DNA from 3 places in the Planococcus liqunii genome. Region 3 is predicted to be linked to each of the others. Evidence: a T-box and tRNA genes for the amino acid it is inferred to sense, from the RefSeq annotation. Region 3 holds a T-box; the other regions hold tRNA genes.
The links. A T-box is a leader RNA that pairs with one kind of tRNA and senses whether it is charged. The one in region 3 lies ahead of QWY22_RS07700 (valine--tRNA ligase), so its partner is inferred to be a tRNA-Val.
Positions count from the first base shown of each region.

Region 1: it encodes a tRNA-Val, which carries the amino acid that the T-box ahead of QWY22_RS07700 (valine--tRNA ligase) is inferred to sense. The anticodon was not compared.
Region 2: it encodes a tRNA-Val, which carries the amino acid that the T-box ahead of QWY22_RS07700 (valine--tRNA ligase) is inferred to sense. The anticodon was not compared.

Region 1 is NZ_CP129238.1:87,417-98,010, forward strand. Features, by position in the region: rRNA gene QWY22_RS00390 (16S ribosomal RNA) at 1-39, shown strand, start outside; rRNA gene QWY22_RS00395 (23S ribosomal RNA) at 227-3,161, shown strand; rRNA gene rrf (5S ribosomal RNA) at 3,287-3,402, shown strand; tRNA gene QWY22_RS00405 (tRNA-Val) at 3,412-3,487, shown strand; tRNA gene QWY22_RS00410 (tRNA-Thr) at 3,501-3,576, shown strand; tRNA gene QWY22_RS00415 (tRNA-Lys) at 3,586-3,661, shown strand; tRNA gene QWY22_RS00420 (tRNA-Leu) at 3,686-3,770, shown strand; tRNA gene QWY22_RS00425 (tRNA-Gly) at 3,776-3,850, shown strand; tRNA gene QWY22_RS00430 (tRNA-Leu) at 3,879-3,967, shown strand; tRNA gene QWY22_RS00435 (tRNA-Arg) at 4,009-4,085, shown strand; tRNA gene QWY22_RS00440 (tRNA-Pro) at 4,111-4,187, shown strand; tRNA gene QWY22_RS00445 (tRNA-Ala) at 4,194-4,269, shown strand; rRNA gene QWY22_RS00450 (16S ribosomal RNA) at 4,442-5,991, shown strand; tRNA gene QWY22_RS00455 (tRNA-Ile) at 6,094-6,170, shown strand; tRNA gene QWY22_RS00460 (tRNA-Ala) at 6,180-6,255, shown strand; rRNA gene QWY22_RS00465 (23S ribosomal RNA) at 6,379-9,313, shown strand; rRNA gene rrf (5S ribosomal RNA) at 9,367-9,482, shown strand; gene QWY22_RS00475 (hypothetical protein) at 9,645-9,890, shown strand; gene QWY22_RS00480 (CtsR family transcriptional regulator) at 10,047-10,517, shown strand; gene QWY22_RS00485 (UvrB/UvrC motif-containing protein) at 10,529-10,594, shown strand, end outside.
Region 2 is NZ_CP129238.1:160,219-170,812, forward strand. Features, by position in the region: gene QWY22_RS00850 (iron-sulfur carrier protein/transcriptional regulator SalA) at 1-158, shown strand, start outside; gene QWY22_RS00855 (KinB-signaling pathway activation protein) at 322-1,005, shown strand; rRNA gene QWY22_RS00860 (16S ribosomal RNA) at 1,576-3,125, shown strand; rRNA gene QWY22_RS00865 (23S ribosomal RNA) at 3,414-6,348, shown strand; rRNA gene rrf (5S ribosomal RNA) at 6,401-6,516, shown strand; tRNA gene QWY22_RS00875 (tRNA-Thr) at 6,555-6,627, shown strand; tRNA gene QWY22_RS00880 (tRNA-Glu) at 6,681-6,755, shown strand; tRNA gene QWY22_RS00885 (tRNA-Val) at 6,772-6,847, shown strand; tRNA gene QWY22_RS00890 (tRNA-Tyr) at 6,857-6,940, shown strand; tRNA gene QWY22_RS00895 (tRNA-Gln) at 6,960-7,034, shown strand; tRNA gene QWY22_RS00900 (tRNA-Lys) at 7,045-7,117, shown strand; tRNA gene QWY22_RS00905 (tRNA-Ala) at 7,146-7,218, shown strand; gene QWY22_RS00910 (citrate synthase/methylcitrate synthase) at 7,289-8,368, opposite strand; gene QWY22_RS00915 (LysR family transcriptional regulator) at 8,472-9,353, shown strand; gene QWY22_RS00920 (GNAT family N-acetyltransferase) at 9,368-9,931, shown strand; gene rocF (arginase) at 10,002-10,594, shown strand, end outside.
Region 3 is NZ_CP129238.1:1,522,934-1,533,527, forward strand. Features, by position in the region: gene hemL (glutamate-1-semialdehyde 2,1-aminomutase) at 1-597, shown strand, start outside; gene QWY22_RS07695 (AbrB family transcriptional regulator) at 1,040-2,089, shown strand; T-box leader at 2,112-2,333, shown strand; gene QWY22_RS07700 (valine--tRNA ligase) at 2,407-5,058, shown strand; gene QWY22_RS07705 (TetR/AcrR family transcriptional regulator) at 5,334-5,915, shown strand; gene QWY22_RS07710 (DMT family transporter) at 5,938-6,279, shown strand; gene QWY22_RS07715 (DMT family transporter) at 6,281-6,595, shown strand; gene QWY22_RS07720 (NAD(P)-dependent alcohol dehydrogenase) at 6,638-7,729, opposite strand; gene QWY22_RS07725 (ATP-grasp domain-containing protein) at 8,002-8,793, opposite strand; gene QWY22_RS07730 (ATP-grasp domain-containing protein) at 8,790-9,653, opposite strand; gene QWY22_RS07735 (bifunctional folylpolyglutamate synthase/dihydrofolate synthase) at 9,728-10,594, shown strand, end outside.

The DNA.
Region 1 (10,594 bases), 1.4 Mb from region 3:
GGTAGCCGTATCGGAAGGTGCGGCTGGATCACCTCCTTTCTAAGGATAATCTCGGAACGGAGCTTACGCTCCGGTTGACGTTTTGCGTTCAGTTTTGAAGGTTCACCTTCGGCGATGCCGAGTTGGAACTTCAAACTTGTTCTTTGAAAACTGGATATGACGACATTGAAACAACGAAAACAAGCAACACGAGTGATGAGACCGATTTATCGGTCGACTTTCTAATGGTTAAGTTAGAAAGGGCGCACGGTGGATGCCTTGGCACTAGGAGCCGAAGAAGGACGGCACTAACACCGATATGCTCCGGGGAGCTGTAAGTGAGCTTTGATCCGGAGATTTCCGAATGGGGGAACCCACCGCCTTTAATGGGGCGGTATCCATGTGTGAATTCATAGCACATGAGAAGGCAGACCCAGGGAACTGAAACATCTAAGTACCTGGAGGAACAGAAAGCAAATGCGATTCCCTGAGTAGCGGCGAGCGAAACGGGATCAGCCCAAACCAAGAGGCTTGCCTCTTGGGGTTGTAGGACACTCAATACGGAGTTACAAAAGAAGCGGTTAGGCGAAGCGACCTGGAACGGTCCGCCACAGTGGGTAACAGCCCCGTAGCCGAAAATCGCTTCCCTCCTGAGTGGATCCTGAGTACGGCGGAACACGTGAAATTCCGTCGGAATCCGGGAGGACCATCTCCCAAGGCTAAATACTACCTAGTGACCGATAGTGAACCAGTACCGTGAGGGAAAGGTGAAAAGCACCCCGGAAGGGGAGTGAAACAGATCCTGAAACCGTGTGCCTACAACTAGTCAAAGCCCGTTTATGGGTGATGGCGTGCCTTTTGTAGAATGAACCGGCGAGTTACGATTGCATGCAAGGTTAAGGTGAGAAGCCGGAGCCGCAGCGAAAGCGAGTCTGAATAGGGCGAATGAGTATGCAGTTGTAGACCCGAAACCAGGTGATCTACCCATGTCCAGGGTGAAGGTAAGGTAACACTTACTGGAGGCCCGAACCCACGCACGTTGAAAAGTGCGGGGATGAGGTGTGGGTAGCGGAGAAATTCCAATCGAACCTGGAGATAGCTGGTTCTCTCCGAAATAGCTTTAGGGCTAGCCTCAAGATTGAGAATCCTGGAGGTAGAGCACTGTTTGGACTAGGGGCCCATCCCGGGTTACCGAATTCAGACAAACTCCGAATGCCAGTGATTTATGCTTGGGAGTCAGACTGCGAGTGATAAGATCCGTAGTCAAGAGGGAAACAGCCCAGACCACCAGCTAAGGTCCCCAAATATCCGTTAAGTGGAAAAGGATGTGGCGTTGCTTAGACAACCAGGATGTTGGCTTAGAAGCAGCCATCATTTAAAGAGTGCGTAATAGCTCACTGGTCGAGTGACACTGCGCCGAAAATGTACCGGGGCTAAACGGATTACCGAAGCTGTGGATGGACATCTCAGATGTCCGTGGTAGGAGAGCGTTCTAAGGGCGTCGAAGCGGGACCGGAAGGATCCGTGGAGCGCTTAGAAGTGAGAATGCCGGTATGAGTAACGAAAGACGGGTGAGAATCCCGTCCACCGAATGCCTAAGGTTTCCTGAGGAAGGCTCGTCCGCTCAGGGTCAGTCGGGACCTAAGTCGAGGCCGATAGGCGTAGACGATGGACAACAGGTTGATATTCCTGTACCACCTCCCCGCCGTTTGAGCAATGGGGGGACGCAGAAGGATAAGGCGAGCGCGCCGTTGGTTGAGCGCGTCCAAGCAGCAAGGTGGGAAACGAGGCAAATCCCGTTTCCGCAAACATTGAACTGTGACGGCAAGGGGCATTGCGCCCTGGAGTCCCTGATTTCACACTGCCAAGAAAAGCCTCTAGCGAGGCGGGAGGTGCCCGTACCGCAAACCGACACAGGTAGGCGAGAAGAGAATTCTAAGGTGAGCGAGTGAACTCTCGTTAAGGAACTCGGCAAAATGACCCCGTAACTTCGGGAGAAGGGGTGCTCTGGTAGGGTGTATAGCCCGAGAGAGCCGCAGTGAATAGGCCCAGGCGACTGTTTAGCAAAAACACAGGTCTCTGCAAAACCGTAAGGTGACGTATAGGGGCTGACGCCTGCCCGGTGCTGGAAGGTTAAGGGGAGTGCTTAGCGCAAGCGAAGGTGCGAACTGAAGCCCCAGTAAACGGCGGCCGTAACTATAACGGTCCTAAGGTAGCGAAATTCCTTGTCGGGTAAGTTCCGACCCGCACGAAAGGCGTAACGATCTGGGCACTGTCTCAACGAGAGACTCGGTGAAATTATAGTACCTGTGAAGATGCAGGTTACCCGCGACAGGACGGAAAGACCCCGTGGAGCTTTACTGCAGCCTGATATTGAATTTTGGTGCAACTTGTACAGGATAGGTAGGAGCCAGAGAACCCGGAGCGCCAGCTTCGGGGGAGGCGTCGGTGGGATACTACCCTGGTTGTATTGAAATTCTAACCCACGCCCCTGATCGGGGCGGGAGACAGTGTCAGGCGGGCAGTTTGACTGGGGCGGTCGCCTCCTAAAGAGTAACGGAGGCGCCCAAAGGTTCCCTCAGAATGGTTGGAAATCATTCGCAGAGTGTAAAGGCACAAGGGAGCTTGACTGCGAGACGTACAGGTCGAGCAGGGTCGAAAGACGGGCTTAGTGATCCGGTGGTTCCGCATGGAAGGGCCATCGCTCAACGGATAAAAGCTACCCCGGGGATAACAGGCTTATCTCCCCCAAGAGTCCACATCGACGGGGAGGTTTGGCACCTCGATGTCGGCTCATCGCATCCTGGGGCTGTAGTCGGTCCCAAGGGTTGGGCTGTTCGCCCATTAAAGCGGTACGCGAGCTGGGTTCAGAACGTCGTGAGACAGTTCGGTCCCTATCCGTCGCGGGCGCAGGAAATTTGAGAGGAGCTGTCCTTAGTACGAGAGGACCGGGATGGACACACCGCTGGTGTACCAGTTGTTCCGCCAGGGGCATCGCTGGGTAGCTATGTGTGGCCGGGATAAGTGCTGAAAGCATCTAAGCACGAAGCCCCCCTCAAGATGAGATTTCCCATTGCGCAAGCAAGTAAGATCCCTCAAAGACGATGAGGTAGATAGGTTCGGGGTGGAAGCGCAGCGATGCGTGCAGCTGACGAATACTAATCGATCGAGGACTTAACCAAACACCGTTGTTTTCATATGTCGCATATCCAGTTTTGAAGGCACAAGCCGCAGGTTTTTTGAAAAAAAAGCTTGCAATACCTTGTAGACTTGGTATAATAAAACTTGTCTTTCAAAAACAATCCAGTCCAGTGATGATGGCAAAGAGGCCACACCCGTTCCCATCCCGAACACGGAAGTTAAGCTCTTTTGCGCCGATGGTAGTTGGGGGTTTCCCCCTGTGAGAGTAGGACATTGCTGGGCATACATAATGGAGGATTAGCTCAGCTGGGAGAGCATCTGCCTTACAAGCAGAGGGTCGGCGGTTCGATCCCGTCATCCTCCACCATTTTTTCTCTTTCGCCGGAGTAGCTCAACTGGTAGAGCAACTGACTTGTAATCAGTAGGTTGAGGGTTCAAGTCCTTTCTCCGGCACCACTCATGTTTGAGCCATTAGCTCAGTTGGTAGAGCATCTGACTTTTAATCAGAGGGTCGAAGGTTCGAATCCTTCATGGCTCACCATTTTTACAACTTCATTATTGCCACGCGGGTGTGGCGGAACTGGCAGACGCACTAGACTTAGGATCTAGCGCCTTCGGGCGTGGGGGTTCGACTCCCTTCACCCGCACCATTTTTGCGGAAGTAGTTCAGTGGTAGAACGCCACCTTGCCAAGGTGGAGGTCGCGAGTTCGAACCTCGTCTTCCGCTCCATTTTTTTGCACAATCTTGCTGACCCTAAGCCGGGGTGGCGGAACTGGCAGACGCACAGGACTTAAAATCCTGCGGTAGGTGACTACCGTACCGGTTCGATTCCGGTCCTCGGCACCATTAAGCAAAAAAACCGTAGGTTTTCTCCTATATCATAAGAAGCGCCCGTAGCTCAATTGGATAGAGTACTTGACTACGAATCAAGCGGTTAGAGGTTCGAGTCCTCTCGGGCGCGCCATATTTTCAACTCAGCAGTTTCAGTTCGGGAAGTAGCTCAGCTTGGTAGAGCACTTGGTTTGGGACCAAGGGGTCGCAGGTTCGAATCCTGTCTTCCCGACCATTCAATGGGGCCTTAGCTCAGCTGGGAGAGCGCCTGCCTTGCACGCAGGAGGTCAGCGGTTCGATCCCGCTAGGCTCCACCATTATTTTTATTCAAATGAACCTTGAAAACTGAACAGCAAAACGTCAACAATAGCAACGGCCGCGCAAAACGGCCCGCGCAAACAACTACTGATCAGGCATTGCCAGATCAAGCGACTCGTGCGTTCTTCGGAACGGCGAGACGCCAGCAGAATTTGAGCAAGTCAGTTCTCTATAATGGAGAGTTTGATCCTGGCTCAGGACGAACGCTGGCGGCGTGCCTAATACATGCAAGTCGAGCGGAACACTTGGAGCTTGCTCCAAGCGTTTAGCGGCGGACGGGTGAGTAACACGTGGGCAACCTGCCCTGCAGATCGGGATAACTCCGGGAAACCGGTGCTAATACCGAATAGTTTGACCTCCCTCCTGGGAGGTTACGGAAAGACGGTTTCGGCTGTCACTGCAGGATGGGCCCGCGGCGCATTAGCTAGTTGGTGGGGTAACGGCCCACCAAGGCGACGATGCGTAGCCGACCTGAGAGGGTGATCGGCCACACTGGGACTGAGACACGGCCCAGACTCCTACGGGAGGCAGCAGTAGGGAATCTTCCGCAATGGACGCAAGTCTGACGGAGCAACGCCGCGTGAGTGATGAAGGTTTTCGGATCGTAAAACTCTGTTGCGAGGGAAGAAACCGTGCCAATTAACTACTGGCACCTTGACGGTACCTCGCCAGAAAGCCACGGCTAACTACGTGCCAGCAGCCGCGGTAATACGTAGGTGGCAAGCGTTGTCCGGAATTATTGGGCGTAAAGCGCGCGCAGGCGGTCCTTTAAGTCTGATGTGAAAGCCCACGGCTCAACCGTGGAGGGTCATTGGAAACTGGGGGACTTGAGTGCAGAAGAGGAAAGTGGAATTCCATGTGTAGCGGTGAAATGCGTAGAGATGTGGAGGAACACCAGTGGCGAAGGCGACTTTCTGGTCTGTAACTGACGCTGAGGCGCGAAAGCGTGGGGAGCAAACAGGATTAGATACCCTGGTAGTCCACGCCGTAAACGATGAGTGCTAAGTGTTAGGGGGTTTCCGCCCCTTAGTGCTGCAGCTAACGCATTAAGCACTCCGCCTGGGGAGTACGGCCGCAAGGCTGAAACTCAAAGGAATTGACGGGGGCCCGCACAAGCGGTGGAGCATGTGGTTTAATTCGAAGCAACGCGAAGAACCTTACCAGGTCTTGACATCCCGCTGACCGCCCTGGAGACAGGGCTTTCCCTTCGGGGACAGCGGTGACAGGTGGTGCATGGTTGTCGTCAGCTCGTGTCGTGAGATGTTGGGTTAAGTCCCGCAACGAGCGCAACCCTTGATCTTAGTTGCCAGCATTCAGTTGGGCACTCTAAGGTGACTGCCGGTGACAAACCGGAGGAAGGTGGGGATGACGTCAAATCATCATGCCCCTTATGACCTGGGCTACACACGTGCTACAATGGACGGTACAAAGGGCTGCCAACCCGCGAGGGGGAGCCAATCCCAGAAAACCGTTCTCAGTTCGGATTGCAGGCTGCAACTCGCCTGCATGAAGCCGGAATCGCTAGTAATCGTGGATCAGCATGCCACGGTGAATACGTTCCCGGGCCTTGTACACACCGCCCGTCACACCACGAGAGTTTGTAACACCCGAAGTCGGTGAGGTAACCCTTGTGGAGCCAGCCGCCGAAGGTGGGACAGATGATTGGGGTGAAGTCGTAACAAGGTAGCCGTATCGGAAGGTGCGGCTGGATCACCTCCTTTCTAAGGATATATTCGGAACGAAACCTGCGGGTTTCGGTTGACGTTTTGCGTTCAGTTTTGAAGGTTCAGTAGAACTTTCCTGATCATTTTGAATACCCAAGAGGGCCTATAGCTCAGCTGGTTAGAGCGCACGCCTGATAAGCGTGAGGTCGATGGTTCGAGTCCATTTAGGCCCACCATAACTTCTTGGGGCCTTAGCTCAGCTGGGAGAGCGCCTGCCTTGCACGCAGGAGGTCAGCGGTTCGATCCCGCTAGGCTCCACCAATCGTTTTCTTTTTTTTTGCGCGAAAACGAGCTTGTTCTTTGAAAACTGGATATGACGACATTGAAACAACGAAAACAAGCAACACGAGTGATGAGACCGGTTTTTTCGGTCGACTTTCTAATGGTTAAGTTAGAAAGGGCGCACGGTGGATGCCTTGGCACTAGGAGCCGAAGAAGGACGGCACTAACACCGATATGCTCCGGGGAGCTGTAAGTGAGCTTTGATCCGGAGATTTCCGAATGGGGGAACCCACCGCCTTTAATGGGGCGGTATCCATGTGTGAATTCATAGCACATGAGAAGGCAGACCCAGGGAACTGAAACATCTAAGTACCTGGAGGAACAGAAAGCAAATGCGATTCCCTGAGTAGCGGCGAGCGAAACGGGATCAGCCCAAACCAAGAGGCTTGCCTCTTGGGGTTGTAGGACACTCAATACGGAGTTACAAAAGAAGCGGTTAGGCGAAGCGACCTGGAACGGTCCGCCACAGTGGGTAACAGCCCCGTAGCCGAAAATCGCTTCCCTCCTGAGTGGATCCTGAGTACGGCGGAACACGTGAAATTCCGTCGGAATCCGGGAGGACCATCTCCCAAGGCTAAATACTACCTAGTGACCGATAGTGAACCAGTACCGTGAGGGAAAGGTGAAAAGCACCCCGGAAGGGGAGTGAAACAGATCCTGAAACCGTGTGCCTACAACTAGTCAAAGCCCGTTTATGGGTGATGGCGTGCCTTTTGTAGAATGAACCGGCGAGTTACGATTGCATGCAAGGTTAAGGTGAGAAGCCGGAGCCGCAGCGAAAGCGAGTCTGAATAGGGCGAATGAGTATGCAGTTGTAGACCCGAAACCAGGTGATCTACCCATGTCCAGGGTGAAGGTAAGGTAACACTTACTGGAGGCCCGAACCCACGCACGTTGAAAAGTGCGGGGATGAGGTGTGGGTAGCGGAGAAATTCCAATCGAACCTGGAGATAGCTGGTTCTCTCCGAAATAGCTTTAGGGCTAGCCTCAAGATTGAGAATCCTGGAGGTAGAGCACTGTTTGGACTAGGGGCCCATCCCGGGTTACCGAATTCAGACAAACTCCGAATGCCAGTGATTTATGCTTGGGAGTCAGACTGCGAGTGATAAGATCCGTAGTCAAGAGGGAAACAGCCCAGACCACCAGCTAAGGTCCCCAAATATCCGTTAAGTGGAAAAGGATGTGGCGTTGCTTAGACAACCAGGATGTTGGCTTAGAAGCAGCCATCATTTAAAGAGTGCGTAATAGCTCACTGGTCGAGTGACACTGCGCCGAAAATGTACCGGGGCTAAACGGATTACCGAAGCTGTGGATGGACATCTCAGATGTCCGTGGTAGGAGAGCGTTCTAAGGGCGTCGAAGCGGGACCGGAAGGATCCGTGGAGCGCTTAGAAGTGAGAATGCCGGTATGAGTAACGAAAGACGGGTGAGAATCCCGTCCACCGAATGCCTAAGGTTTCCTGAGGAAGGCTCGTCCGCTCAGGGTCAGTCGGGACCTAAGTCGAGGCCGATAGGCGTAGACGATGGACAACAGGTTGATATTCCTGTACCACCTCCCCGCCGTTTGAGCAATGGGGGGACGCAGAAGGATAAGGCGAGCGCGCCGTTGGTTGAGCGCGTCCAAGCAGCAAGGTGGGAAACGAGGCAAATCCCGTTTCCGCAAACATTGAACTGTGACGGCAAGGGGCATTGCGCCCTGGAGTCCCTGATTTCACACTGCCAAGAAAAGCCTCTAGCGAGGCGGGAGGTGCCCGTACCGCAAACCGACACAGGTAGGCGAGAAGAGAATTCTAAGGTGAGCGAGTGAACTCTCGTTAAGGAACTCGGCAAAATGACCCCGTAACTTCGGGAGAAGGGGTGCTCTGGTAGGGTGTATAGCCCGAGAGAGCCGCAGTGAATAGGCCCAGGCGACTGTTTAGCAAAAACACAGGTCTCTGCAAAACCGTAAGGTGACGTATAGGGGCTGACGCCTGCCCGGTGCTGGAAGGTTAAGGGGAGTGCTTAGCGCAAGCGAAGGTGCGAACTGAAGCCCCAGTAAACGGCGGCCGTAACTATAACGGTCCTAAGGTAGCGAAATTCCTTGTCGGGTAAGTTCCGACCCGCACGAAAGGCGTAACGATCTGGGCACTGTCTCAACGAGAGACTCGGTGAAATTATAGTACCTGTGAAGATGCAGGTTACCCGCGACAGGACGGAAAGACCCCGTGGAGCTTTACTGCAGCCTGATATTGAATTTTGGTGCAACTTGTACAGGATAGGTAGGAGCCAGAGAACCCGGAGCGCCAGCTTCGGGGGAGGCGTCGGTGGGATACTACCCTGGTTGTATTGAAATTCTAACCCACGCCCCTGATCGGGGCGGGAGACAGTGTCAGGCGGGCAGTTTGACTGGGGCGGTCGCCTCCTAAAGAGTAACGGAGGCGCCCAAAGGTTCCCTCAGAATGGTTGGAAATCATTCGCAGAGTGTAAAGGCACAAGGGAGCTTGACTGCGAGACGTACAGGTCGAGCAGGGTCGAAAGACGGGCTTAGTGATCCGGTGGTTCCGCATGGAAGGGCCATCGCTCAACGGATAAAAGCTACCCCGGGGATAACAGGCTTATCTCCCCCAAGAGTCCACATCGACGGGGAGGTTTGGCACCTCGATGTCGGCTCATCGCATCCTGGGGCTGTAGTCGGTCCCAAGGGTTGGGCTGTTCGCCCATTAAAGCGGTACGCGAGCTGGGTTCAGAACGTCGTGAGACAGTTCGGTCCCTATCCGTCGCGGGCGCAGGAAATTTGAGAGGAGCTGTCCTTAGTACGAGAGGACCGGGATGGACACACCGCTGGTGTACCAGTTGTTCCGCCAGGGGCATCGCTGGGTAGCTATGTGTGGCCGGGATAAGTGCTGAAAGCATCTAAGCACGAAGCCCCCCTCAAGATGAGATTTCCCATTGCGCAAGCAAGTAAGATCCCTCAAAGACGATGAGGTAGATAGGTTCGGGGTGGAAGCGCAGCGATGCGTGCAGCTGACGAATACTAATCGATCGAGGACTTAACCAAACACCGTTGTTTTCAATGTCGCATATCCAGTTTTGAGGGCGCAAGCACTCATGTCCAGTGATGATGGCAAAGAGGCCACACCCGTTCCCATCCCGAACACGGAAGTTAAGCTCTTTTGCGCCGATGGTAGTTGGGGGTTTCCCCCTGTGAGAGTAGGACATTGCTGGGCCAAGAAAAAAAGCCGTTGCCGGTATTTCCGGCGGCGGCTTTTTTGTGTTTTCTTTATCGCTTATTCAAAATTGAAATAAGCATAAGTGATCATTTTTGATTAATTTCTTTCTAAGGATTGAACTTTCTGTTTTACGGGAAAAGCTTAAGAGAGGTGATGGTGATGAAACCGGGATTATATAAAGTAGAGACAATTGATAAAAGAACGGCTTTGTTAACCCCTATTAATGGCGACACTGATCAGTACACTTTTCCAGTAACAGATTTTACACATGACGTTACTGAAGGCGACGTAGTAGAAGTTTGGCGTGAAGGAACAAAATGGTTGACTAAATACCGAGAAGAAGAAACTACGTCGATTTCGAGTCATGCAAAAGATTTTATGAAACGAATATTAGATAAAGAATAGTATGTGCAAAAGCCTTGGGATTTTTCTCGAGGCTTTTTTGACGTACGCCTTCTGCAAATCATTCTATTTGAATTCCTTAAAATGCATGGTGTATAATAAAGTCAAATATAGTCAAAGTCAGCTTTTGACGTATTATGTATCGAAGAGGTGAAGGCGATGCGGAATATTTCAGACGTGATTGAAGGTTATTTGAAAGAAGTTATCGAATTAAGCGAGAGAGACCATATTGAAATAAAAAGAAATGAAGTAGCAGAAAAATTTCAATGTGTGCCTTCTCAAATAAATTATGTGATTAACACTAGGTTTACTGTCGATAGGGGCTATCTGGTTGAAAGCAAAAGAGGCGGGGGCGGCTATATCCGCATCAAGCGGATTAGGATGCATCAGAAATCTGATGTGATTTCTGATATTATCGGCCGCCTGGAAAATGGAGCTACTCAGAGCATGGCAGAAGACATTGTTTTTCGGCTCTTGGATGAAGATGTCGTATCCAAACGAGAAGCGAAATTAATCTTAAGTGCCATCGACCGCTCCACTTTGCTTTTGCCTTTGCCGGTTCGAGATGAAGTAAGGGCAAGGATACTTATTGCGATGCTCTTTACTTTAAAGTATCAGTCAAACACATAAGGGGTGATAAAATGATTTGCGATCAATGCGGAGAACGTCCTGCTTCCGTAATTGTTAAACAAAAGATGCAGGGACAG
Region 2 (10,594 bases), 1.4 Mb from region 3:
AAGAACTGCAAGTGCCATTGCTTGGTCAGATTCCTTTAGGCCAGCCGGATTGGAACGAAGCAGACTTTGCGCCGTCGGTATATCTTGAAGACCATCCGACCGGTAAAATTTACGGCGAAATTGCTGAACAGATTTTGGTTCAGTTTGCCAAAAAATAAAAAAGCGATCCCGAAAGCCGATTTTGGCTTTCGGGATTTTTTCATATTTGACAAATTGTCACGACTGTCAAGCATTGTTCACATCAAAAGCGTGCGGCCAATGGATTTTTTGGTTGGGGGTTGATACAATCTTAAGAGGATTTCAAACAATGGAGGCATTTACGTGACTATACGAAATTGGGTTAAATTTTTCTTTAAAGCGCTTTTAATCGGTGGAGCAGTAACCGGTATTCTCGGCATCTTCATCCGCTGGAATGATATATTTTCAAAGCCTGTAGCAAACGGTGAGTGGGGAGAAGTCCTTGCAGCATTTGTTTGGCTGGTCATTATCGGATTAACGATGAGCATTATCAGCCAGCTGTGCTTTTTCGCTTATTTGACGGTGCATCAGATCGGCATGAATATTTTCCGGACCTTGCGCCTGTGGAATTGGATCCAGGTGCTGATTATTGTAGTAGTAATTTTGGATTTAATCGTGTTTCGATTCGGTCCGAACGCAGAAACATCCGGACAGGTTTGGCTGTACGGCATCCTGTTGGCGATTCTGCTGGTAACAGCATTTACAACAGCGTACTTTAAAGCAAAATGGACAAACAAAGAAGCTTTCATTTCTGCTTTGTTCTTTATGATTGTCATTACAACGGTTGAATGGCTGCCGGCATTGATGGTAGACGCAGGAAACATCGACAGTTGGGTGACCTTATTGTTGTTTCCATTCCTGGCGGTAAATGCCTATCAACTATTGGTGCTGCCAAAATACAATGAGCAGTCTGATATTGACCGCCAGAAGCTGGAAGAGCGGCGGGCGGCACGGAGAGCTGCAGCACAAGCAAGCCCCAAAAAATAATATTCACCTAAAATCACCTTGGGTTCTTTCTTAATAGAAGGAAGCTAAGGTGATTTTTTAGTGGATAGGGAATGAAAGAACTTTGAATAAATATACCAATGATTAAAATTTCAGAAAAACAATTTGGAGTTAAAATAGGAGAATGAAATGAAAAAATACGAAGGTTGAACTGCTGGCGAAAACGCATAACAGCAAGCTTTTAGAAGCGTTACGATAAAGAAAGCAAAAAAGAAAAAAGAACTTTAGAAAAAACTTTCCCAAATGTGTTGACAGGAATATAAACATGCTTTAATATAATAAAAGTCGCCAAGCAACAACGAACAACATAAACGATAACGGCGACAAAACATGAACCTTGAAAACTGAACAGCAAAACGTCAACGAAAGACGTCACGAGCGCCTTGGCGCGAGAACGGCTTTTGCGAAGGTTGCCGCAGGCAATCGGAGCAAGGGTACGTGAGCAAACCGGTGTTCGTGGCTTAACTACTGATCAGGCATTGCCAGATCAAGCGACTCGTGCGTTCTTCGGAACGGCGAGACGCCAGCAGAATTTGAGCAAGTCAGTTCTCTATAATGGAGAGTTTGATCCTGGCTCAGGACGAACGCTGGCGGCGTGCCTAATACATGCAAGTCGAGCGGAACACTTGGAGCTTGCTCCAAGCGTTTAGCGGCGGACGGGTGAGTAACACGTGGGCAACCTGCCCTGCAGATCGGGATAACTCCGGGAAACCGGTGCTAATACCGAATAGTTTGACCTCCCTCCTGGGAGGTTACGGAAAGACGGTTTCGGCTGTCACTGCAGGATGGGCCCGCGGCGCATTAGCTAGTTGGTGGGGTAACGGCCCACCAAGGCGACGATGCGTAGCCGACCTGAGAGGGTGATCGGCCACACTGGGACTGAGACACGGCCCAGACTCCTACGGGAGGCAGCAGTAGGGAATCTTCCGCAATGGACGCAAGTCTGACGGAGCAACGCCGCGTGAGTGATGAAGGTTTTCGGATCGTAAAACTCTGTTGCGAGGGAAGAAACCGTGCCAGCTAACTACTGGCACCTTGACGGTACCTCGCCAGAAAGCCACGGCTAACTACGTGCCAGCAGCCGCGGTAATACGTAGGTGGCAAGCGTTGTCCGGAATTATTGGGCGTAAAGCGCGCGCAGGCGGTCCTTTAAGTCTGATGTGAAAGCCCACGGCTCAACCGTGGAGGGTCATTGGAAACTGGGGGACTTGAGTGCAGAAGAGGAAAGTGGAATTCCATGTGTAGCGGTGAAATGCGTAGAGATGTGGAGGAACACCAGTGGCGAAGGCGACTTTCTGGTCTGTAACTGACGCTGAGGCGCGAAAGCGTGGGGAGCAAACAGGATTAGATACCCTGGTAGTCCACGCCGTAAACGATGAGTGCTAAGTGTTAGGGGGTTTCCGCCCCTTAGTGCTGCAGCTAACGCATTAAGCACTCCGCCTGGGGAGTACGGCCGCAAGGCTGAAACTCAAAGGAATTGACGGGGGCCCGCACAAGCGGTGGAGCATGTGGTTTAATTCGAAGCAACGCGAAGAACCTTACCAGGTCTTGACATCCCGCTGACCGCCCTGGAGACAGGGCTTTCCCTTCGGGGACAGCGGTGACAGGTGGTGCATGGTTGTCGTCAGCTCGTGTCGTGAGATGTTGGGTTAAGTCCCGCAACGAGCGCAACCCTTGATCTTAGTTGCCAGCATTCAGTTGGGCACTCTAAGGTGACTGCCGGTGACAAACCGGAGGAAGGTGGGGATGACGTCAAATCATCATGCCCCTTATGACCTGGGCTACACACGTGCTACAATGGACGGTACAAAGGGCTGCCAACCCGCGAGGGGGAGCCAATCCCAGAAAACCGTTCTCAGTTCGGATTGCAGGCTGCAACTCGCCTGCATGAAGCCGGAATCGCTAGTAATCGTGGATCAGCATGCCACGGTGAATACGTTCCCGGGCCTTGTACACACCGCCCGTCACACCACGAGAGTTTGTAACACCCGAAGTCGGTGAGGTAACCCTTGTGGAGCCAGCCGCCGAAGGTGGGACAGATGATTGGGGTGAAGTCGTAACAAGGTAGCCGTATCGGAAGGTGCGGCTGGATCACCTCCTTTCTAAGGATAATATCGGAACGGAGCTTACGCTCCGGTTGACGTTTTGCGTTCAGTTTTGAAGGTTCACTGAAAGGCGAAAAACGCCGTTCAGCTCAACCGGCTGCTGGAAGGCTTGACTTGACATGCTTGCATGTCGAAGGAAAGCGTGAAGCAGACGCGGGAGCTGGCGTTTGGAGCTGGACATGACACTTCAACCCTTGTTCTTTGAAAACTGGATATGACGACATTGAAACAACGAAAACAAGCAACACGAGTGATGAGACCGATTTTTTCGGTCGACTTTCTAATGGTTAAGTTAGAAAGGGCGCACGGTGGATGCCTTGGCACTAGGAGCCGAAGAAGGACGGCACTAACACCGATATGCTCCGGGGAGCTGTAAGTGAGCTTTGATCCGGAGATTTCCGAATGGGGGAACCCACCGCCTTTAATGGGGCGGTATCCATGTGTGAATTCATAGCACATGAGAAGGCAGACCCAGGGAACTGAAACATCTAAGTACCTGGAGGAACAGAAAGCAAATGCGATTCCCTGAGTAGCGGCGAGCGAAACGGGATCAGCCCAAACCAAGAGGCTTGCCTCTTGGGGTTGTAGGACACTCAATACGGAGTTACAAAAGAAGCGGTTAGGCGAAGCGACCTGGAACGGTCCGCCACAGTGGGTAACAGCCCCGTAGCCGAAAATCGCTTCCCTCCTGAGTGGATCCTGAGTACGGCGGAACACGTGAAATTCCGTCGGAATCCGGGAGGACCATCTCCCAAGGCTAAATACTACCTAGTGACCGATAGTGAACCAGTACCGTGAGGGAAAGGTGAAAAGCACCCCGGAAGGGGAGTGAAACAGATCCTGAAACCGTGTGCCTACAACTAGTCAAAGCCCGTTTATGGGTGATGGCGTGCCTTTTGTAGAATGAACCGGCGAGTTACGATTGCATGCAAGGTTAAGGTGAGAAGCCGGAGCCGCAGCGAAAGCGAGTCTGAATAGGGCGAATGAGTATGCAGTTGTAGACCCGAAACCAGGTGATCTACCCATGTCCAGGGTGAAGGTAAGGTAACACTTACTGGAGGCCCGAACCCACGCACGTTGAAAAGTGCGGGGATGAGGTGTGGGTAGCGGAGAAATTCCAATCGAACCTGGAGATAGCTGGTTCTCTCCGAAATAGCTTTAGGGCTAGCCTCAAGATTGAGAATCCTGGAGGTAGAGCACTGTTTGGACTAGGGGCCCATCCCGGGTTACCGAATTCAGACAAACTCCGAATGCCAGTGATTTATGCTTGGGAGTCAGACTGCGAGTGATAAGATCCGTAGTCAAGAGGGAAACAGCCCAGACCACCAGCTAAGGTCCCCAAATATCCGTTAAGTGGAAAAGGATGTGGCGTTGCTTAGACAACCAGGATGTTGGCTTAGAAGCAGCCATCATTTAAAGAGTGCGTAATAGCTCACTGGTCGAGTGACACTGCGCCGAAAATGTACCGGGGCTAAACGGATTACCGAAGCTGTGGATGGACATCGTAGATGTCCGTGGTAGGAGAGCGTTCTAAGGGCGTCGAAGCGGGACCGGAAGGATCCGTGGAGCGCTTAGAAGTGAGAATGCCGGTATGAGTAACGAAAGACGGGTGAGAATCCCGTCCACCGAATGCCTAAGGTTTCCTGAGGAAGGCTCGTCCGCTCAGGGTCAGTCGGGACCTAAGTCGAGGCCGATAGGCGTAGACGATGGACAACAGGTTGATATTCCTGTACCACCTCCCCGCCGTTTGAGCAATGGGGGGACGCAGAAGGATAAGGCGAGCGCGCCGTTGGTTGAGCGCGTCCAAGCAGCAAGGTGGGAAACGAGGCAAATCCCGTTTCCATCAACATTGAACTGTGACGGCAAGGGGCATTGCGCCCTGGAGTCCCTGATTTCACACTGCCAAGAAAAGCCTCTAGCGAGGCGGGAGGTGCCCGTACCGCAAACCGACACAGGTAGGCGAGAAGAGAATTCTAAGGTGAGCGAGTGAACTCTCGTTAAGGAACTCGGCAAAATGACCCCGTAACTTCGGGAGAAGGGGTGCTCTGGTAGGGTGTATAGCCCGAGAGAGCCGCAGTGAATAGGCCCAGGCGACTGTTTAGCAAAAACACAGGTCTCTGCAAAACCGTAAGGTGACGTATAGGGGCTGACGCCTGCCCGGTGCTGGAAGGTTAAGGGGAGTGCTTAGCGCAAGCGAAGGTGCGAACTGAAGCCCCAGTAAACGGCGGCCGTAACTATAACGGTCCTAAGGTAGCGAAATTCCTTGTCGGGTAAGTTCCGACCCGCACGAAAGGCGTAACGATCTGGGCACTGTCTCAACGAGAGACTCGGTGAAATTATAGTACCTGTGAAGATGCAGGTTACCCGCGACAGGACGGAAAGACCCCGTGGAGCTTTACTGCAGCCTGATATTGAATTTTGGTGCAACTTGTACAGGATAGGTAGGAGCCAGAGAACCCGGAGCGCCAGCTTCGGGGGAGGCGTCGGTGGGATACTACCCTGGTTGTATTGAAATTCTAACCCACGCCCCTGATCGGGGCGGGAGACAGTGTCAGGCGGGCAGTTTGACTGGGGCGGTCGCCTCCTAAAGAGTAACGGAGGCGCCCAAAGGTTCCCTCAGAATGGTTGGAAATCATTCGCAGAGTGTAAAGGCACAAGGGAGCTTGACTGCGAGACGTACAGGTCGAGCAGGGTCGAAAGACGGGCTTAGTGATCCGGTGGTTCCGCATGGAAGGGCCATCGCTCAACGGATAAAAGCTACCCCGGGGATAACAGGCTTATCTCCCCCAAGAGTCCACATCGACGGGGAGGTTTGGCACCTCGATGTCGGCTCATCGCATCCTGGGGCTGTAGTCGGTCCCAAGGGTTGGGCTGTTCGCCCATTAAAGCGGTACGCGAGCTGGGTTCAGAACGTCGTGAGACAGTTCGGTCCCTATCCGTCGCGGGCGCAGGAAATTTGAGAGGAGCTGTCCTTAGTACGAGAGGACCGGGATGGACACACCGCTGGTGTACCAGTTGTTCCGCCAGGGGCATCGCTGGGTAGCTATGTGTGGCCGGGATAAGTGCTGAAAGCATCTAAGCACGAAGCCCCCCTCAAGATGAGATTTCCCATTGCGCAAGCAAGTAAGATCCCTCAAAGACGATGAGGTAGATAGGTTCGGGGTGGAAGCGCGGCGACGCGTGCAGCTGACGAATACTAATCGATCGAGGACTTAACCAACATAGTTGTTTTCAATGTCGCATATCCAGTTTTGAGGGCGCAAGCACTCATGTCCAGTGATGATGGCAAAGAGGCCACACCCGTTCCCATCCCGAACACGGAAGTTAAGCTCTTTTGCGCCGATGGTAGTTGGGGGTTTCCCCCTGTGAGAGTAGGACATTGCTGGGCCATTTTGTTTTTTTATGCCGTAACGAATCTTTTACCTTGCTTCCATAGCTCAGCAGGTAGAGTGCTTCCATGGTAAGGAAGAGGTCACCGGTTCGAACCCGGTTGGAAGCTTTTGTTTTTATAAGGTTTCTGTAAACGGGAAAAGCACTTATTCATCTTTTTATGGCCCCTTGGTCAAGCGGTTAAGACACCGCCCTTTCACGGCGGTAACACGGGTTCGAATCCCGTAGGGGTCACCAATTTTTATAGTTATGTGGAGGATTAGCTCAGCTGGGAGAGCATCTGCCTTACAAGCAGAGGGTCGGCGGTTCGATCCCGTCATCCTCCACCATTATTTCTCGGTGGGGTAGCGAAGTGGCTAAACGCGGCGGACTGTAAATCCGCTCCTTCGGGTTCGGCAGTTCGAATCTGCCCCCCACCACCAGTTTTATTTATATTGGCATTGGGGTATAGCCAAGCGGTAAGGCAACGGGTTTTGATCCCGTCATGCCCTGGTTCGAATCCAGGTACCCCAGCCATTTTTATTTTGAGCCATTAGCTCAGTTGGTAGAGCATCTGACTTTTAATCAGAGGGTCGAAGGTTCGAATCCTTCATGGCTCATTCTTTATTCCTTGCGCCTGTTCAGCGCGGGGCCTTAGCTCAGCTGGGAGAGCGCGACGCTGGCAGCGTCGAGGTCAGGGGTTCGAGCCCCCTAGGCTCCATTGTTCCATGTGTATTTGTACTATCCATGTGTAAAAAGCCCGTATCCAATTTATTGGATGCGGGCTTTTTTTAGGTTCCGATGTATTCAGACTGCGGACGGAAAATGACATTGTCTTCTTGCTGTTCCATCGCATGGGCAGTCCAGCCGACGATACGGGCTGCGCTAAACGTAGAGGTAAAGAGCGCTGAAGGCATTGCGATGGACCGCATAATGGCAGCCGCATAGAATTCCACGTTCGTGTGCAGCGCACGTCCTGGTTTGTGTTGCTCTAGGAGGCGGACAATCTCTTTTTCAGCCGCCACGGCCAAATCGAGCCATGGATCTGCTCCTTGCAGGGCGAGGCATTTCTCTCTTAATACAATCGATCGTGGATCTTCAGTCCGGTAAATGCGATGCCCAAAGCCCATAATTTTTTCGCCATTGGCCAATTTCTCGAGAATGACCGGTTCAATGCGCTCTGGCGTTTGAATTTCATCGAGCAAGTCGATGACTCCTGAAGGCGCTCCTCCGTGAAGGGGGCCTTTCATAGTGCCGATGGCGGAAGTAACAGCAGAGACAAGGTCCGATTCTGTAGAGATGGTGACGCGGGCAGCAAATGTCGAAGCGTTCATGCCGTGCTCCATCGTCAGCTTTAAATACGTTTCCAATGCTTCAATCTGCGCTTGTGAAGGTTCGCGTCCATTCAACATCCACAAATAATTGGCGGTATGCCCGAGATCTTCGCGCGGTTGAATCATGTCTTTTTCTTCCTGCAAGCGGAACAAAAGAGCAATCAGTACAGGGAAAGCAGCCGTTAAGGCTGTAGTTTGTTCACTGATTGGCAGCTTGGTAAATTCCTTATGGCTGTAAGCGGAAATCAAGGTCCGCAGATTATCCATCAAGGGCGCTTCAAGGGGCAGCAGTTTGGCTGTTTCAATCACGTGAACCGGAAGTTTGCGGTATTCAATTAATCCACTTCGCAAGCCAGCGAGTTCTTCTGGTGATGGATTCCGGCCATGCCACAAAAAGTATGCTGCTTCTTCAAATGACTTTCCGCTGATTGCCTCTTTCACTTGTATCCCGCGGTAGCGCAATTCTCCTTTGTCTCCATCTACCGAAGCTATTTTTGTTTGGACCGCTGTAATTCCTTTTAATCCTTTCTGGAACATCGTAACTCCTCCTTTGCTTTTATTTTACTCCTGTTGATTGATAACAAAAATTAAAGATATATAATTGAAATAATTCAAATTGTTAATTGAAGGAGGCAAAAATATGGAGCTCAATTGGCTGCGGACGTTTGTGGATGCCGCTGAAACGTTAAATTTCCGGAAAACTTCCGAACGGTTGTTAATGTCACAGCCAAGTGTCACGGTCCACATCCGGCTATTGGAAGAAAGCCTTGGGGTTTTATTATTCAAGCGCGAAAAGAACCGCGTTTCGCTGACAGAAGAAGGGCGTCATTTCTGCCCGAAGGCTAAAGGTATACTGGCCCAGATGGATCAAAGCATCGGGGACCTTCAAGCTTTTGCCCAAGGCTACCGAAAGAAATGGACGCTTGCAATTTCACCCTTAATGGCCGAGACGATGTTGCCGTATATTTTAAAATCGTTTACACGGGACCACCCGGACCTTGAACTAGTGATTCAAGTGGAAGAGTCGGAGCACATAGAAGAACTTGTGGAAACAGAGCAGGTGTCGGCAGGCATTTCCGCATTGCGCCCTAAGCGGCAAGATATCCAATGTGAAACGGTTTACAACGATCCGCTTCTTTTTATTTTGCCAAGAGATGCGTACGATGATGAGTCTGGCCCAGCGGTTTCAGGAGAAGCGATGCTCCAGTCGGCCTTTCTGTTTACACACCATCATCCGGCTTTTTGGAATGAGCTGCTCCTAAAGCTGCGTCTTCATGTTACAGGAATCCGGACAATGAAAGTGACACAGGCCCATATTGCTAAACGATTTATCCAAGAAGGCCTTGGCGTGTCATTTTTGCCTAAATCCATGGTGAGGCGGGAGCTGATTGAAGGACGTTTAATGGACGCCCATTTTGATTTGTTTCCGCTGCCGGAAGTGTCCACGTATTTTTTAACGAAGCAGATGGGCAAACTTGAAAAAGAATTTTTGCAGCGAGTCCAGTCTGTGCATTTTAGTTAAGGGGAGAGAATGGCATGAAAATTGAACACTCAAACATCCGGTTGCGTTTACTGACGCGAGATGATTTTGAAGCATTGTGGGCGCTTTATACCCCTGCAATCTTCGAACACATGCTGACGAAAGTGGAAAGCTTTGAACAGTTGTGTGCTTGGCTGGAAACAGGGCTGAAGGGGGACGATGTACTTATTTTTGCTGTAGAAGATCCAAAAAGCGCAGAAATCATCGGCACCACCCGCATTTATGCAATCGATGAAGCAAATAAAAGCTGTGAAATCGGTTCAACCTTTTATGCAGAAACTGCACAGCGTACTCATGTAAATACTGCAGTAAAAGCTGCATTGCTCCAATATTGCTTTGAAGAGCGGGGCATGATTCGGGTACAATTCAAAACAGATGCAGAAAACAGCGCTTCCCAAAAGGCCCTGGAACGAATCGGCGCCAAAAAAGAAGGGCTGCTCCGCAACGAACGAATCCGCTCAACCGGCAAGCCAAGAGATGCCATCGTGTATTCCATCATTGATTCGGAATGGCCGGCAGTAAAAGGCGGACTAGAAGAAAAATTGAATAAATATACTTGATTTTGTTCGGTTGAGCCAAAGCTTCCTTAACAGGTACAATGAATTCATCTTAATAAGGGGGTATAAAATCATGAATAAATTAAATGTATCTATTATCGGAGTACCGATGGATCATGGCCAGAATCGCCGCGGGGTGGACATGGGGCCGAGCGCCATCCGCTATGCAGGCGTTGTAGAGCGCATTGAAGCTTTAGGGCATACCGTGACGGATGAAGGGGACATCCAGATCGGCCATGCAGACGGCTCCATTGATACAGAAACCAACCTGCGCAATTTAAAAGTTGTGACCGACGCGACGGAAGCACTCGGCGCGAAAGTGTTTGAAGTAGCAGAAGCGGGGAATTTCCCGCTGGTTCTTGGCGGAGATCATAGCATCGCCATCGGGACACTCGCTGGAATCTCTGAGCGCCATGAGAACCTGGGGGTTATCTGGTATGATGCGCACGCGGACATGAATACAAGTGATACGTCACCGTCCGGAAATATCCACGGGATGCCTTTGGCAGCAAGTTTCGGACTTGGGCATGAACAGCTGACGAATATCCGCGGCTATTCACCAAAAGTGAAGCCTGAAAATATTGTAATCATCGGTGCCCGTTCTGTAGACCCAGGCGAGCGTGAGTTGATCAAAGAACGCGGCATCCGCGTCTACAGCATGCATGA
Region 3 (10,594 bases):
GAATTCGGAACGATCTTGATCTTTGATGAAGTCATGACCGGTTTCCGTGTCGGCTACAACTGTGCACAAGGCCATTTCGGCGTCACGCCGGATATGACCTGCCTTGGAAAAGTCATCGGCGGCGGCCTTCCGGTCGGCGCATTCGGCGGCAAACGCGAAATCATGCAGCAAGTGGCGCCAAGCGGATCAATTTACCAGGCAGGCACCCTGTCCGGCAACCCACTAGCCATGACTGCAGGCTATGAAACTTTATCCCGTTTAAATGAAGAAACGTACGAAACTTTCGTCCAGCGCGGCGATCAGCTTGAAGCCGGTTTCCGTGCAGCAGCTGAGAAATACAACATTCCGCACACGGTGAACCGCGCCGGTTCGATGATTGGCTTCTTCTTCACGAATGAAGACGTCGTCGACTTCGATTCAGCAAAAACATCGGACACGGAACTGTTTGCAGACTACTACCGCTTGATGGCGGAAGAAGGCATTTTCCTGCCGCCTTCCCAGTTCGAGGGCATGTTCCTGTCAGCAGCGCATACCGAAGCGCATATCGCAAAAACAGTAGAAGCTTTCCATACCGTATTTGCGAAATTAGCGAGATAATAGTAGATTTAGCCCGGCCGCTTTGATAGCGGTTGGGCTTTTTTTTGTGGAATTAGGGCGAGTGATCATAGAAGCGCGGTAAGTGACCATAGACTATGGCTGAGTGATCATAGACCCTGATCAGTGACCATAGAATCAGGTAGAGTGATCATAGGACGTCGATAAGCGCTCGTAGAATCCATATATCAACCTCATGGCAATCAAATCTAAGAATTTCTCCTGCTCCATCGATGCTGCTGCAAGAAAAGGAGAGGTTGCCGCAACTAAACCGGCACTTTCGCTTTTCGCTGGCGAAAAGCCGGCATCCCTAATCTTTTCGGTTTTGAATAAAAGAAGAATTTGAAGCTCCCCAAAAATTTTCTCCCAATTACAAGATTTCAAGCACCATTTCCTGTACGATAGAAAGTAACAGTATTTCGGAAAGCGAAAGGCAGGGATGCAGATGTACATATTCTTAAGGACAGCCGGGATTGCCGCGCTTGCCGGCTGGCTGTTCGAAACGCTCGGCATTTTCTTGCCGTGGCTGCTCGGGCCGATGTTCACCATATTGCTGATCAGCCAATTTACGAGCCTCAAATTGTTTTGGCCCAAATCACTGCGCACGACTGGACTGATTCTACTCGGCGTCCAAATCGGTTCGTCGTTTACACGCGACGCAGTCTTATTGATGTGGTTGGACTTGCCGTATATGGCGTTCATGACGATTTCGGTTGTTTCCTTATCGATAGCGCTCGGCCTGTTATTCAAGAAAATGGTCAATGAAAGCTTGGCGACGAGCCTGCTTGGTTCGATTCCCGGAGGCCTTGCGCAGATGGTCGTCATCGCGGAAGACATCCCTTCGGCGAATCTCACCGTCGTAACGATGATGCAGACCATCCGGATTTTCATGGTGGTGACGATTGTTCCGTTTCTGACGGTGTTTCTTACCGGCAGGGAACAAGGCGAACTCACCGTGCAGACATTTACGTTTGCACCCGTAGCCGTTTTTGTCGGCTTACTCGTCGGTGTCATTTTGTACTTTGGAATGAAGCGCATTGGTTTCCCGGCTGCGGAAATCCTTGCGCCGATTTTGACGCTGGCCATTGTCCAGACAGTAACAGGGGATATCTTGATTGATATTCCGTACTGGCTGACTGCTTTTGCGCAAATTTGCATCGGGGCGAGCCTTGGCTTGCAGATGGAAGGGATTGGGGACAAGTTGACGGTGCGCCTGGGCACAGCGATCGTTCTCAACAATGTACTGCTCATCAGTTTTACGGCATTCATTGCCTACCTGTTGGCCAGATGGCTGCCGGATTATATCTTCCTGGATTTCTTTTTGAGTGCAGCACCTGGCGGCATTGCGGAAATGGCGATTACGGCGCTCGCGACCGGCGGGGATGTGGCGCTCATCACAAGTTTCCAATTGTTCCGGCTGTTTTTCATTTTGCTCGTGGCATCGCCGATTGTTGCCTATATTGTGAAAAAACTTGACGCTAAAAGCGGAGCTTGAGTATAATGGATGAAAGTATATATTTGATGCGTTGATGAGGATAGTAAAATGTGCGTACATTTCAGAGAGAAAACCGAGTGGTGAGAGGTTTTCATGAACCAGCATTTGAATGTCACCTCGGAGCAGTTCCTGTGAAACGTGAGTAGTGGGAACCGGATGTGAAATCCGTTATCGAACTTGAGAGCCAGGTTTATTTTGACTTGTGCATAAAGGTGGTACCGCGAACAACTCCTTCGTCCTTTTACAGACGAAGGGGTTTTTTTTATTTTCCGGGAAGCCTTCTCTCAAGGCAACACAAACATAAAGGAGGAATTTCAATGACTGAACAAACGCCGACAACCCCGCAAATGCCGACGAAGTACGATCCGCAAGCGATTGAAAAAGGCCGCTATGAGTGGTGGATCAACAACAAATTCTTTGAAGCGAAACCCGAAAGCGGCAAAACGCCGTACACGATTGTGATTCCGCCGCCGAACGTAACGGGGAAACTTCACCTGGGCCATGCGTGGGATACAACGCTGCAAGACATCATGACGCGCATGAAGCGCATGCAAGGATTTGACGCTCTATGGCTTCCGGGAATGGACCATGCTGGAATTGCCACGCAGGCAAAAGTAGAAGGCAAATTGAAAGAAGAAGGGAAATCCCGCTACGATTTAGGGCGCGAGAAGTTCCTAGAAGAGTCGTGGAAATGGAAAGATGAGTATGCAGGTCATATTCGTGAACAATGGTCGAAACTGGGCCTTGGACTTGATTATTCCCGCGAACGTTTTACCTTGGATGCCGGCTTGTCGGATGCGGTTAAGGAAGTATTCGTAAAGCTTTACGAAAAGAAACTGATTTACCGCGGCAAGTACATCATCAACTGGGATCCGGCGACGAAAACCGCGATTTCGGATATTGAAGTTATCTACAAAGACGTACAAGGTGCGTTCTACCATATGCGCTACCCGCTGACAGACGGTTCTGGCTATATTGAAATCGCGACAACGCGTCCGGAAACGATGCTTGGCGATACAGCGGTAGCGGTTCACCCGAAAGATGAGCGCTACCAGCATTTGATCGGCAAAACGGTAACATTGCCGATTATCGGCCGCGAAATGAAAATTGTCGCAGACGATTACGTAGACATGGAATTCGGAAGCGGCGCTGTGAAAATTACCCCGGCACACGACCCGAATGACTTTGAAATCGGCAATCGCCACAATTTGGAACGCGTACTGGTTATGCACGAAGACGGCACGATGAACGAAAATGCCGGCAAATACGAGGGGCTCGACCGCTTCGAATGCCGCAAGCAAATCGTTAAAGACTTGCAGGACATGGATGTTTTATTCAAAATCGAAGAGCATCTGCATTCGGTTGGACATTCGGAACGCAGTGGGGCAGTGGTTGAGCCTTATCTGTCGACACAGTGGTTTGTTGACATGAAGCCATTGGCGAAACAGGCGATTGACCTGCAGCACGGCGAAGACGGTGTCAACTTTGTTCCGGACCGTTTTGAAAAAACATACTTGCACTGGATGGAAAACATCCGTGACTGGTGCATTTCGCGCCAACTGTGGTGGGGCCACCAGATTCCGGCTTGGTACCATAATGAAACCGGCGAAATTTACGTAGGAATGGAAGCGCCGGCAGACGCGGAAAACTGGACGCAAGACGAAGACGTACTTGATACGTGGTTCTCTTCCGCATTATGGCCGTTCTCGACACTCGGCTGGCCGGAAGATAGCGATGAGTTGAAACGCTATTACCCGACAGATGCTTTGGTTACCGGCTACGACATCATTTACTTCTGGGTATCGCGCATGATTTTCCAAGCGCTTGAATTCACGGAAGAAAAACCGTTCAAAGACGTATTGATCCACGGCTTGGTGCGCGACGCAGAAGGACGCAAAATGTCGAAATCACTCGGCAACGGCGTTGACCCGATGGACGTTATTGCGGAATACGGAGCGGATTCGCTTCGCTACTTCCTGGCAACCGCTTCAAGCCCAGGGCAGGACCTGCGCTTCTCCATGGAGAAAGTGGAATCCATCTGGAACTTTGCCAATAAAATCTGGAATGCGTCACGCTTTGCGTTGATGAACATGGACGGCATGACTTACGAGGAAATCGATCTTTCCGGCAAGCGCTCTGTTGCTGATTCATGGATCCTAACCCGTTTGAATGAAACCATCGAACAAGTGACGCATCTCGCAGAACGCTACGAGTTCGGTGAAGTGGGCCGCTCGCTTTACAACTTCATCTGGGATGATTTCTGTGACTGGTACATCGAAATGGCGAAACTGCCATTGTACGGCGAAGACGAAGACGCGAAGAAAATGACGCGTTCGGTTCTGGCGTATGTACTCGATAACACGATGCGCCTGTTGCATCCGTTTATGCCATTCATCACCGAAGAAATCTGGCAGAACTTGCCGCACGAAGGCGAATCGATTACAGTTGCTGCTTGGCCGACAGTGGACGAGTCGTTGACCGACCAAAGCCAGTCTTCGAGCATGAAGCTGTTGATGGACATCATCACAGCTGTTCGTACGATCCGCGCAGAAGTTCAGTCGCCGATGAGCAAGAAAGTAGCCTTGACGATTTCCGCAAAAGACGCGGGTATTCATGCGGTTCTTAAAGAGAACGCCGCCTATATCGAACGTTTCTGCAACCCGGAAACTTTGACGATCGGCGAAAGCATCGAAGCACCGGAAAAATCAATGTCCGCCGTTGTATCAGGCGCCGAATTGTTTATGCCGCTTGAAGGCTTGATCGACATTGACGCAGAACTGGCACGCTTGAATAAAGAACTTGAGAAATGGGCAAAAGAAGTGAAACTCGTTCAAGGCAAACTGTCGAACGAACGCTTTGTTTCCAAAGCGCCGGAAGCGGTAGTTGCGGAAGAACGCAAAAAAGAAGCTGACTACCTGGAGAAACACGCCACAGTCGAAAAACGCATCGAAGAGTTGAAAAACCTGTAAATTGACGAACCGCTTTCCTTCGGGAGAGCGGTTTTTTTATGTGCGGATTCTCTAGCGTGCAAAGCTGGTTGTCGTTAACCGGTGTTTTTAGGATTTCTATCGAAGTTTTTGAAGTTTCTATCGGCGTTATCGAAGTTCTTATCGGAGTTTTAACATTTTCTATCGAAGTTTCCAAGATTTCTATCGAACTTTTCCCGATACGCGAAGATTGACATTCGAAAACCGATTTGATATATTTATACCTGACGAACGGTCGGAAGGTGGTCGGAAGAATTATGACAGTCAACCAATTAAAAGAAGCGGCTTTAAACCGCTTTGCTGAACATGGCTACGAAGGAACCTCGATGGCGCATATTGCCGAAGCAGTCGGCATCAAAAAGCAATCGATCTACGCCCACTTTAAAGGGAAAGACGAATTGTTCCTTCAGGTGTCGAACGACGTAGTAGAAAACGAACTCGCTTCTATTACGGAATTCATCGAACAAAACCAGACTAAACCAATCAAAGAATTTCTGTACGATTTTCTCGTGCACCACAAAATCCGCTACGAACAAAATGCCGATACGAAGTTCTGGCTGCGCAATTCCTTTTTCCCGCCTGGGCATTTGTACGACGAAGTGATGGAAAAAGTCTATCTGTATCTTGATACGCTCGAAGAACAGCTGGAGCCAATTCTGGAAAACGCAATAAAAGAAGGGCAGCTTGATGCATCAATCGATGTAAAGCGGGCGACGGCCGCGTTCCTGGGCGTACTGGACGGGATTTTTGTGGAAATGCTGTACGGCGGACCGGAGCGGCTGACTAAAAGATTGGATGCTTCCTGGCATTTCTATTGGCGCGGGATATCGAAAGTTTAAACAGAGTAACGGAGGAAAAGATATGAATTTGCATTGGATACTCGTCATCGCAGCGGGCATTATTGAAATATTATGGGCGACCGGATTGAAATACGCGAACTCATGGATGGAATGGGTAGGCGTCGCAGTCCTCATTTACATTTCATTCGTCGTACTTTTAAAAGCGCTGGAAAAAGTGCCGGTCGCTACAGCATATGCGGTATTTACAGGCATCGGGACCGCCGGGACGGTCATCGTGGAAATGGTCGTTTTCGGCGAACCGTTCAGCTGGACAAAAGTGTTTTTCATCAGTATGCTGCTGGCAGGCGTTCTCGGACTGAAACTCGTTACTGCAGATCCCGAAAAGAAAGAAGAGGTAATTTAATATGGCTTGGGTATACTTGATATTAGCCGGCTTGTTTGAAGTAGTAGGCGTGATCGGCATGAACCGTGTCGTCAAACACAAAAAGCTCTCCTCCTATGCGATTTTGATCGGTGGATTCATCGTCAGCTTCAGTTTGCTTGGGCAGGCAATGGAAACCTTGCCGATGGGCATTGCGTATGCGGTCTGGACCGGCATTGGAACGGTAGGCGGCACGCTGCTCGGCATGTTTGTTTACGGCGAATCAAAAGACTGGAAGCGCATCGCCTTTATCGCCATGATTGTTGCAGCGGTCGTCGGGCTGCGTTTGACTTCTTAATAAATGCAAAGTGGTCCTGGAACGAATTCCAGGACCACTTTTTTATTGGCCGATTTTCACAATCGGTTTGATGGTCGAGCCATTTTTGGAGTCCTCGAACGCTTCGTTAAGCTGTTCGAACTCATACACTTTAGTCAGCTTGTCAAAAGGGAACATGCCGCGTTTGTAATAAGCGACGAGTTGGGGAATGAAGACTTGCGGAATTGAATCGCCTTCGATGACGCCCATCACCGTTTTGCCTTCCGCCATAATGTCGTTGTGGACATCAAACGTGATTTCCGGTGTCACTCCGACAATGGCACAGGAACCGAGAGGACGCAATGAATGGATGGCTTGTTTCACAACCGGAGGGACACCGGTCGTCTCTACTGCGTAATGTGTGCCGCCGCCCGTAATTTCTTTGATTTCGTTGACGACATCCACAATTTTTCCGTTCAATGTATGCGTAGCACCCAGTTCTTTGGCAAGTTCCAGTCGGTTGTCATGGATGTCGACCGCAATGATGTTGAGGCAGCCGGCAATTTTCGCTGCCATTACCGCACTCAATCCGACAGCCCCGCTGCCAAAGACGGCGATCGACGAACCGAATTCGGGCTTTATGCGGTTCAGTACGGTCCCAGCGCCTGTCTGGATGCCGCAGCCAAGCGGACCAAGCAAAGTCAAATCGACTTCTTTGTCGACTTTCACGACGTTCCGTTCATTCGTCACGGCGAACGTGCCGAAAGACGATTGGCCAAAAAAAGTGGAAACGGCGTGGTCATGGTGATGAATCCGGTTTGTGCCGTCCTGCATCTTGCCGCCGAAATTCAGCTCATTAAAGTTCAGGCAAACCGTAGGATGTCCCGTCAGGCAGTTTTCACAGTGTCCGCAGTAGGCAAATGACAGCACAACATGGTCCCCGGCTTCAATCGAAGTCACTGCTGACCCGACTTTTTCCACAACCCCAGATCCTTCGTGGCCAAGGACCGCGGGGAAAGGAGACAATCCAAGGTCTCTTGCCACGGCATCCGTATGGCAAACCCCTGAAGCGACTATTTTTACAAGCACTTCATGGTCTTTCGGTTCGCCCAGTTCCACTTCCTCAAACTTAAACTCTTCTCCTAACCCATGTGTTACCGCTGCTTGAATCTTCATCGAATCCCTCCTAGTAATTTTTTGTCCAATTAGTAAGATACCCGCTTTTGAGAAGCTTAGTCCTAGATAATGAACCGGTGTAAAATTCGACTTCATAGTAATTAGGTTGGAACTCAGATGAAATTGGGTGTAATTCACGAGGGAGAGGGTGCAATTCAGTATGAAAAGGTTGCAACTCATAAAAAAAGGTAGTAACTCAGGCCGAAACTGCAAAAATACTACTCAAGGAAGAGAATCCAATAAAAAAAGCCCGCAAAAAGCAGGCTGATAACTTATTTCTCTTTCGGCCGAAACGGCCGTTCTTTTTCAATTTTTCTCAAATGTTCCACCAGCAACTCTGCAATATTTTCATCATGCGTTTCATAAAATGATCGCGCACCGACCGGATCTTCGATTTCATTGAACGCATGAAGCCCATCTGGCAGCAGCAAAAAATCCACGCCGATGTAATCGCCGTTTAGCGCCCGTGCAATTTTCAGCACATCTTGTTCCTGTGCCGCGGAAAGCAGGTACTTCTCGGCAGAACCGCCAAGCGAGTAGTTCGCTTTGAACCCATCCACCGAACTCCGCTTTACAGCACCGACCACTTCGTTGCCGATGACATAGGCGCGCACATCCGCCGTATGGTCCACCACCGGCTGAAAAACGAGCGATTCCGACTCAAACGGAATTTCGTCCAAAGATTCCACAATCGCAACTTCCGTCCCGCCGTGCCCGTCCGCTGTCTTCACCACACAAGGAAATGCCTGCGCTTCCCGGTAAGTCGGAATCACTGGCACGCCGAGCAGCTGCATCAGTTGAAAGCTTTGCCATTTGTCATTGGCCACACGGTTCACTTCTGCCCGGTTGACAAGAAACACACCGCGGTCTTCCAAAAAGCGCGCAGCTTCCGGACAGCGCACCCGAAACAGCACAAGCTGGCCTTGAAGAGTCTCCGCTAAACCCAATAAACCCTCTTCTGTCCAATCGTTACACTGCACGAGCCGGAATTCCCCGAACTTCTGCAGCTCCTGGATAAACCCGGCATTGCGCACCGCATCTGCAGTGTCATACAAAACAATCATCGCAAGTCCTCCAATATATAAGCGATCATGGCATCCGCCACGTTGACGCCGGTCACATTCAGGATGTTGCGGATGTGGGCAGCTGCGTTCACTTCGCACACAAGCGGCTCCTCATTCTCACCAAACAACAAATCCACGCCGGCAAAAACGGCGCCAACAGCATCCGCCGCATCGAGTGCCATCTGTTTCTGGATTTCCGTCAACCCGACAGGAGACGCCTTCCCGCCGTTTGTGATATTCGCCCGGAAGTCTGTTTCCGAATGGCGGTACATCGAAGCGACGATTTCGCCGCCAACGATATTGACGCGGATGTCGCGGCCCCGGCTCGAAGCGATAAACTCCTGAAACACAAAATCGATGCCGCGAAGCGCTTCCACTTTTTCGTAAAAAGCTGCTTTATCTTCGATCAAATACACTTTCATGCCGAACGAGCCGTGGCCTTCTTTAATGATCATCGGAAACTTCAATTGTTCGATAATCCGTTCAAAATAGCCGGAGTCCAAAATCGAGAAATTCGGGTAGACTTTCGGCGCTATAATCGTCCGCGGCATAGGGAGTCCCGATGCGGCCAGTTGGATGTACTGCGTGGCTTTATTGTCGCACAGATCAATAATCGCCGGGTCGTTGTAAACCGGCACCCCGCGGCTTTTCAGGAAATACCCAAGAAGGATGTCTTTATCGAGCAGCACCGCAAAATCGGGCAGCGCTGCATCGTTCTCCAGATCCATCAGAATTTCATAATTCTTCATTATACGTGTTTCAACGCCTGCGCGTTGTGCCGCTTCTGCTACCAAATGAGCCTGGTCCGCGAATTTATCCGAAACCAAACTTCCGTTATAGATCACCCAACATGTTGTCATTTCTATTCCACCTTCATGCTATAATTAACTTAAAAAAAGTGTATCACGTTTACCGGGGAAGGAAGGCCGAAATCATGATAAATGGACTCAATTTCTATAAGAACAAGTGGAACATCCAAACAGATGCTTCGATCAAACCAGGTCTTCAAGCCATCACCGCCGCACTTGCGGAATTAAACAATCCTCATCAAAACATCAGCTTTATACATATCGCCGGAACGAATGGCAAAGGTTCGACCGGCGCTTTCCTATCCGCCATCCTGCACAAACACGGATTGACCGTGGGCAATTTCTTTTCGCCGGGAATCGAAGACCTGCACGACCAGATCCAGGTAGACGGCAAAGCGGTGACCGAAGAAGACATGGATCAAGCAATGTCCCGTTTGGCCGATATCAAAACTCCGCTGACCGATTTTGAATTGTTGACAGCTGCAGCGTTTTTGGTTTTTGAACAAAAACAACCGGATATCGCCATTATCGAAGCAGGGATGGGCGGACGGTTCGACAGCACGAACGTCATCAATCCGATACTATCGATCATCACATCGATTTCGTATGAACACACGGCTTTTTTAGGCGACACACTGGAAAATATTGCTTGGCACAAAGCTGGAATTATAAAAAAATGGAAACCGATCATCATCGGTAACTTGCCGGAAGCGGCGGAACGGGTCATCCGGGATGAAGCAGATGCCTTGCATGCCGAACTGATTCAGCCCCAAAAACAAATCAACACCGAATTGAAGCTGAAAGGCCGGCACCAAAAAGAAAATGCCGGCTTGGCGCTCGAAGCGGCGAAAGAAATGCTGCTGTTGAAATTCAACCACAACTTAGCGGAAACGGCACTGGCTTCGGCGTTCATCCCGTTCCGCTTTGAAGAAGTCTATCCGAATCTCATTATGGACGGCGCGCACAACGAAGCAAGCGTCAACGCGCTCGTT